2 regions of the Serratia odorifera genome follow, and region 1 is predicted to be linked to the other one. Evidence: predicted binding sites of a transcription regulator. Region 1 holds the regulator's gene; the other holds the start of a gene.

What was found. Region 1 encodes ArgR, which controls arginine synthesis, uptake and breakdown. Its sites were predicted from a motif close to ANTGAATAAAAATACANT; they were not measured.
Region 2: the regulator ArgR is predicted to act here: its motif matches at 1,866-1,883, upstream of argA (amino-acid N-acetyltransferase).

Annotation. Positions count from the first base shown of each region.
Region 1 covers NZ_JBGMUT010000009.1:44,062-47,482, reverse strand. Annotated here, with positions in the region: gene mdh (malate dehydrogenase) at 1-786, opposite strand, end outside; gene argR (transcriptional regulator ArgR) at 1,252-1,722, shown strand; gene yhcN (peroxide/acid stress response protein YhcN) at 2,139-2,402, shown strand; gene yhcN (peroxide/acid stress response protein YhcN) at 2,536-2,799, shown strand; gene mpl (UDP-N-acetylmuramate:L-alanyl-gamma-D-glutamyl-meso-diaminopimelate ligase) at 3,012-3,421, opposite strand, start outside.
Region 2 covers NZ_JBGMUT010000013.1:79,564-82,984, forward strand. Annotated here, with positions in the region: gene recD (exodeoxyribonuclease V subunit alpha) at 1-492, shown strand, start outside; gene argA (amino-acid N-acetyltransferase) at 506-1,831, opposite strand; gene amiC (N-acetylmuramoyl-L-alanine amidase AmiC) at 2,062-3,318, shown strand.

The DNA of each region.
Region 1 (3,421 bases):
ACGGGCATATTTGCCGTCACCTTCTACATAGGCGCATTCCACCACCCCTTGCTCGCCCTGCAGCGCGCGTACCAGAGACAGACCGAAACGTGCCGCAGCCTGGCCCATGGACAACGTAGCAGACCCGCCGCCGGCTTTTGCTTCAACCACTTCGGTACCTGCGTTCTGGATACGCTTGGTCAAGTCCGCAACTTCCTGCTCGCTGAAGGTAACGCCAGGGATCTGGGACAGCAATGGCAGGATGGTCACACCCGAGTGGCCACCGATTACCGGCACGTTCAGTTCTTCCGGCTTTTTGCCTTTCAACTCGGCCACGAAGGTGTTGGAACGAATGATATCCAGCGAGGTGACGCCAAACAGTTTGTTCTTGTCATACACACCGGCTTTTTTCAACACTTCGGCCGCGATGGCAACCGTGGTGTTCACCGGGTTGGTGATGATGCCGATGCAGGCTTTCGGGCAGGTTTCCGCCACTTGCTGGATCAGGTTACGCACGATGCCGGCGTTGACGTTGAACAGATCGGAGCGATCCATCCCTGGTTTACGCGCCACACCAGCGGAAATCAGTACTACATCCGCACCCTGCAAGGCAGGTTTTGCGTCTTCGCCGGCAAAGCCTTTGATGTTCACTGCGGTTGGGATGTGGCTTAAATCGACGGCAACGCCTGGGGTTACTGGGGCAATGTCGTAGAGGGAGAGTTCAGAACCTGAAGGAAGCTGGGTTTTGAGTAGAAGGGCGAGGGCCTGGCCGATACCGCCAGCAGCACCGAGAACTGCAACTTTCATCCTATACTCCTTTATTATCTTAAATATAAAAGCGCCGTGAATTTCTGGGTACGGACCTTAGATTATTACACCTTTTAAAACAATCTCTTAACAGTTGGATTGAGAGCTGGCGCAACAAAATGGCCTCGATCGCGGACATTTTAGATTAAATAGCTTACGCATTAAGGGCATAGCGCACACTAATCGAAAATAGTGCGAGGTTATTCACGAGCAAGTTAACCGGCCGTTACATTACACCCTTACACAACATCAGAACAACATCATTTTAATAACATTTTCTTTACCGGGGAGGCAGCTTTCCCCCCTGGGTGAAATGGGCATATTCATGAGATACGGATTTTGTTAAAATGCCGCCCTTTCCTTATTGTCCGGGCTATTTTGATTTTTCCGGACACTGCCTTATTGCATAAAAATTCATTTATATGCATAATAATGAACTCTATTGTTAACATTCACCGGTGCAAAATGCGTAATCCCGCAAAGCAGGAAGATCTGATCAAGGCGTTTAAAGCGTTATTGAAAGAAGAAAAATTCAGCTCGCAAGGCGAGATCGTTTTGGCGCTGCAGGAAGAAGGCTTCGAAAACATTAACCAATCCAAAGTGTCGCGCATGCTGACCAAGTTCGGCGCGGTGCGTACACGCAATGCCAAAATGGAAATGGTTTACTGCCTGCCAGCCGAACTGGGCGTGCCGACCACCTCCAGTCCGCTGAAGAATCTGGTACTGGACGTCGACCACAATGATGCGGTGGTCGTTATCCATACCAGCCCGGGTGCAGCACAGTTAATTGCCCGTTTACTCGACTCGTTGGGCAAATCCGAAGGCATACTGGGCACCATTGCTGGTGATGACACCATTTTTGTTACCCCGGCCAACACCTTCAGCGCGCGTCAACTGTATGAAGCTATCCTGACGCTGTTCGAGCAGGAACTGTGATCGCCATGGCTAATAAAATGCGGCTCTCCGCCGCGTTTTGTTAGCTTTTGCTTAACCACCGCTTTACGTTGCCGGCACATTCCCCCTCTCGACTACCACGTATAACGCCGCACAACACCCCACCTGCGACACATTTCCATGACATTTATCCGTAACTAGTGATACCTGCTATTAATTTCCGCACTTTTGGTCAAAAGCACTTAGCTTGTTGAAATTACATCTAATTAACAATAAAAGTGTGTTTTATGAGCGCTTTTTATTCCATTTGGATATAAAAAATAATCAATATTATGCGTAAGTTTCACAAGAAACTGTTAGCTAACTATTAATTTTTCGCGTTACTAGATGTATACTCATTTCCGTGACGTAAATCACAGTTCATGCGAACTGACAAAAGAATTCTAAGAGGCAAAATCATGAAAGTTAAAACTACAGTAATGACGTTAGGCGTTCTATCCATGCTTTCTTTCGGTGCATTTGCAGCACAATCCGTTAGCGCAGATCAGGCAACCAAACTGCAATCCGCAGGCACCATTACCGTTAGCGGCGTTGCCGGCGCACCGTCTGATATTCGCGCAGCGCTGTCTGCCAAAGCGGATGCCCAAGGCGCGACCGCTTACCGTGTGATTGAAGCGCGTAACGAAGGCAACTACCACGCCACCGCAGAAATCTATAAGTAAGTCAGCAGTACCGGCATTACCCGACAACGGGCAATAAATCTCTGGAAAACAGCAGTACCTGTCACGGCCTTCAAGAATAAAAAACGCTAGCAAGCCCTTCCTGGCCGGGATGGATACCTCAAGGACCACCAACATGAACATGAAAATCACTCTCGCTGCGGTCAGCCTGCTCTCAGCCGTCAGTTTCGGTGCCAGCGCCGCTACGCTGGTGGACAATGCACAAGCCAGCAACATGCAGACCATCGGTACCATTACTGCCAGCGGTGTGACCGGCTCCCCTTCCGACATTCGTCAGGCGCTGTCTGACAAAGCCGACAAGCAAGGCGCCAAAGCCTATCGCGTTATCGAAGCCTACGAAAATGGCAACTGGCACGCGACGGCCGAAATTTACAAATAACAATTCAGAGAACGCGTTACCGAACTGATTACCCTCGTCACTGCCACTGCCGAGTTTGACGTCAACGCGAATTCTTTGAAGAAACCCCTCGTCGTCCTATCCGACGAACCCCATTGCCCCCGCTCGCGGGGGCTTTTTTATGGGTGTAAAAAAGGGCCGCAAGCGGCCCTGTCATTACGATCGTCGGGGTGACGGCGCCCCCCGATTGTCTGTCAGTAACCTTGCGGTGCGGCCGGCTTGTTGGCCAGTGCCGTCAACAGCTTGTCGTGAATACCGCCGAAACCTCCGTTGCTCATCACCAGAATATGGTCGCCCGGCTGTGCCGTTTTCACCACCATCTCTACCAGCGTATCCACATCGGCGCTCCAATGGGCCGGCTGTACACAGGCTTCGGCCACTTCCGCCACCTGCCAGGGAATATGGTGTGGCTGGAACAGGAACACTTCGTCGGCCCGCCCCAGCGACGGCGCCAGTTCGTTCTTGTTGATACCCATTTTCATGGTGTTGGAGCGCGGTTCCAGCACCGCCAGGATGCGTGCGGTACCGCCGACCTTGCCGCGCAACGCCGCCAGCGTTGCCAGGATCGCCGTCGGGTGATGGGCGAAATCGTCATACACCGTGA
Region 2 (3,421 bases), on a different contig from region 1:
CGGATTGAAAGCGGGTTGCAACGTGCGGGGCTGATTCGTCGCAACCTGGCTTCCGCCGGGCGCTGGTATCGTGGTCGACCGGTGATGATTGGCCGTAACGACAGTGCGTTGGGGCTGTTTAACGGTGATATCGGCATTGCGCTGCCGGGGGAAAACGGCGAACTGCGTGTGCATTTCCAATTGCCGGACGGCAATATCAAATCGGTACAACCCAGTCGTTTGCCGGCTCATGAAACCGCCTTTGCCATGACGGTGCACAAGTCTCAGGGTTCAGAGTTTGACCATACGGTGCTGGTACTGCCCAACCACTTTCTGCCGGTGTTGACGCGTGAACTGGTGTATACCGCCATTACCCGCGCGCGTCGGCAGCTGTCGCTGTATGCAAGTGAAAAGGTGCTCAACAGCGCCATCCGCACGCCAACCCAGCGGCGCAGCGGGCTGGCGGAGCGGTTGGTGATGGTAGCTCAGCCCAGTGAGACACCGCTGGGCTAAGGTCGGTGGTGGGCTATAGGTCGGCCAGTAGGATCTTCGAACGGCGCTGGTAGTTATACAGCGCCTGTTTCTGCATTGGCAGCACCTCGACGTCCGCCGGAGTGAAACCCCGCTCCTGGAACCAGTGAATGCTGCGCGTGGTCAGTACGAACAGTTTTTTCAGCCCCATCTGGCGCGCCTGCGTTTCCACTCTTTGCAGCAGCATTTCGCCGCGCGATGAACTGCGGTAGTCCGGATGCACAGCCACGCAGGCCATTTCACCGATTTTCTCATCCGGGAATGGGTATAGCGCGGCACAGGCGATGGTCAGGTTATCGCGTTCGATGATGGTGAACTTGTCGATTTCCATTTCCAGTTGCTCACGCGAGCGGCGCACCAGAATGCCTTGCTGTTCCAGCGGGCGAATCAGCTCGAGAATACCGCCAATATCGTTGATGGTGGCGCGCCGCACCTGTTCGGCGCTTTCCATCACGATCTGTGTACCGATACCATCACGTGAGAACAGCTCTTGCACTAACGCGCCGTCTTCCTGATAGCTGATCAGGTGGCTGCGCCGTACGCCGCTGCGGCAGGCTTTCACCGCGCCGCGCAGGAAACGTACGGTGCCCGAATGGTAATCACCGCTCTGTTCCAGCTCCTCAATACGCTTTTGTGCGTCATTGGGGAACAGTTCGGAAATGATATTGCCTTCCTCGTCGTTAACCCCTTGGGACGAGCAGAAGCCAATCATTTTTTCCGCCTTGAGCTTGATCGCCAACTGGGTGGCAACCTCTTCCGACGTTAGATTAAAGCTTTCACCGGTAACGGAAACGGCAACCGGGCCGATCAGCACGATGGCGTTGCTGTCGAGCTGGCGATGGATCGCCTCTTCGTCAATGCGGCGAATGCGGCCGCTGTGGCAATAATCCACGCCGTCATCGATGCCAAGCGGTTGGGCAATGATAAAGTTACCGCTGACCACGTTGATATGTGCGCCTTGCAGCGGCGTGTTGTTCAGACTCATCGACAGCCGGGCAGTGATGTCCAGTTGCAACAAACCGGCGGCCTGTTTGACCAGCTCCAGCGTCGGCGCATCGGTGACGCGAGTATGCTTATGATAAATTGGCTCCAGGTTATGCAACGCCAGGTTGCCGTCAATCTGCGGCCGCGCGCCGTAGACCACCACCAGCCGGATGCCCAGACTATGCAATAGGCCGATATCGTTGACGATGTTGGAGAAATTCTCATGCTCAATGGCTTCTCCCCCCAGCATGACCACAAAAGTCTTGCCGCGGTGAGCATTGATATAAGGGACTGAGTGACGGAATCCTTGAACCAGCTCTGTACTACGTTCCTTCACGGTCAAACCTCTTTTTGCATATTTATACGGTATTTTTGTATTTTTATTCTTTTTTTGCGCTGATGGCAAGTGGGAATTTATTGGTTTTTTGGCGCTAACACCGCTAAATCGTTAATAAATTGACAAAACATAAAAGGATTTTCTGGTGACAGCGCTGGATGGATTCGTTAAAGTTTTTGCCATTCTCACTTTATGGTGCTTTTTTAAGCTGATTTTTTTGCTGGAGCCGCATGTCAAACGCTAATCACAATCTGGGTCGCCGTCGTCTGTTGCAGGGGGTTGCCGCAACCTGGTTGCTGAGCGTGAGCCGCGTCGGTTTTGCCGCCTCGTCGCACGTGATTGCGGTGCGCGTCTGGCCTTCCTCTACCTATACCCGCGTGACGCTCGAATCCAACGAGGAACTGAAGTACAAGCAGTTTGCCTTGACCAACCCCGATCGTATCGTGGTGGATATCGAAGGCGTGCATCTCAATAGTATCCTCAAGGGCATCGCCGGCCAGGTACAGACTGCCGATCCTTATCTGAAACAGGCACGCGTCGGCCAGTTTGACAAGAATACCGTGCGCCTGGTGCTGGAATTAAAGCGAAGCGTCAGCCCGCACATGTTTACCCTGTCGCCGGTGGCGGAATACCGTAACCGACTGGTGCTGGACTTGTATCCGTCCAAATCGTCGTCCGGCGAAGAGTATGATCCGCTATTGGCATTGCTGGAAGATTACAATAAAGGGGATTTGGAACGGACGTTGCCGGCACCAACTCAGGCGCCGCAGGCCGGCAAGGCCGGGCGCGATCGGCCAATTGTCATTATGCTCGATCCGGGCCACGGCGGTGAGGATCCCGGCGCTATCGGCAAATACAAAACGCGCGAGAAAGACATCGTGCTGCAAATTGCCCGCCGTTTAAGCACCATGATCAAGCGTGAACCCAACATGAAAGTGTTTATGACGCGTAATGAAGACGTGTTTATCCCGCTGAAGGTGAGGGTGGCCAAAGCACGCAAGCAACGCGCCGATCTGTTCGTTTCCATTCATGCCGATGCGTTTACCAGCCGGGCCGCCCGCGGCTCCTCGGTGTTTGCGTTGTCGACCAAAGGGGCGACCAGCGCCGCAGCGAAGTTTCTGGCGCAGACGCAGAACGAATCAGATCAAATTGGCGGCGTCAGCAAAAGCGGCGACCGCTATCTCGACCACACCATGTTCGATTTGCTGCAAACCGCGACCATTAACGACAGCCTGAAGTTTGGCAAAGAAGTGCTGAACCGCATGGGGAAAATCAACCGGCTGCACAAGAACCGAGTCGATCAGGCCGGTTTTGCGGTATTAAAGGCGCCGGACATCCCGTCGATTCTGGTCGAGACGGCTTTTATCAGCAACGTTGAAGAAGAACGCAAGTTGCGAACCAGCCGTTTTCAACAGCAGGTGGCCGAGTCGATTCTGGCGGGTATCAAGGCTTACTTTGCCAACGGTGGTGCGCTGGCCAGGCGTTGAGTGCGCGCGCCGGGCTGCGTGGTCCGGCGTGATTAACGCCTGGGGAGGGGAATTCCAGACATAAAAAAACACCCGTTAAGGTGCTTGATTATGGTCATCAAAT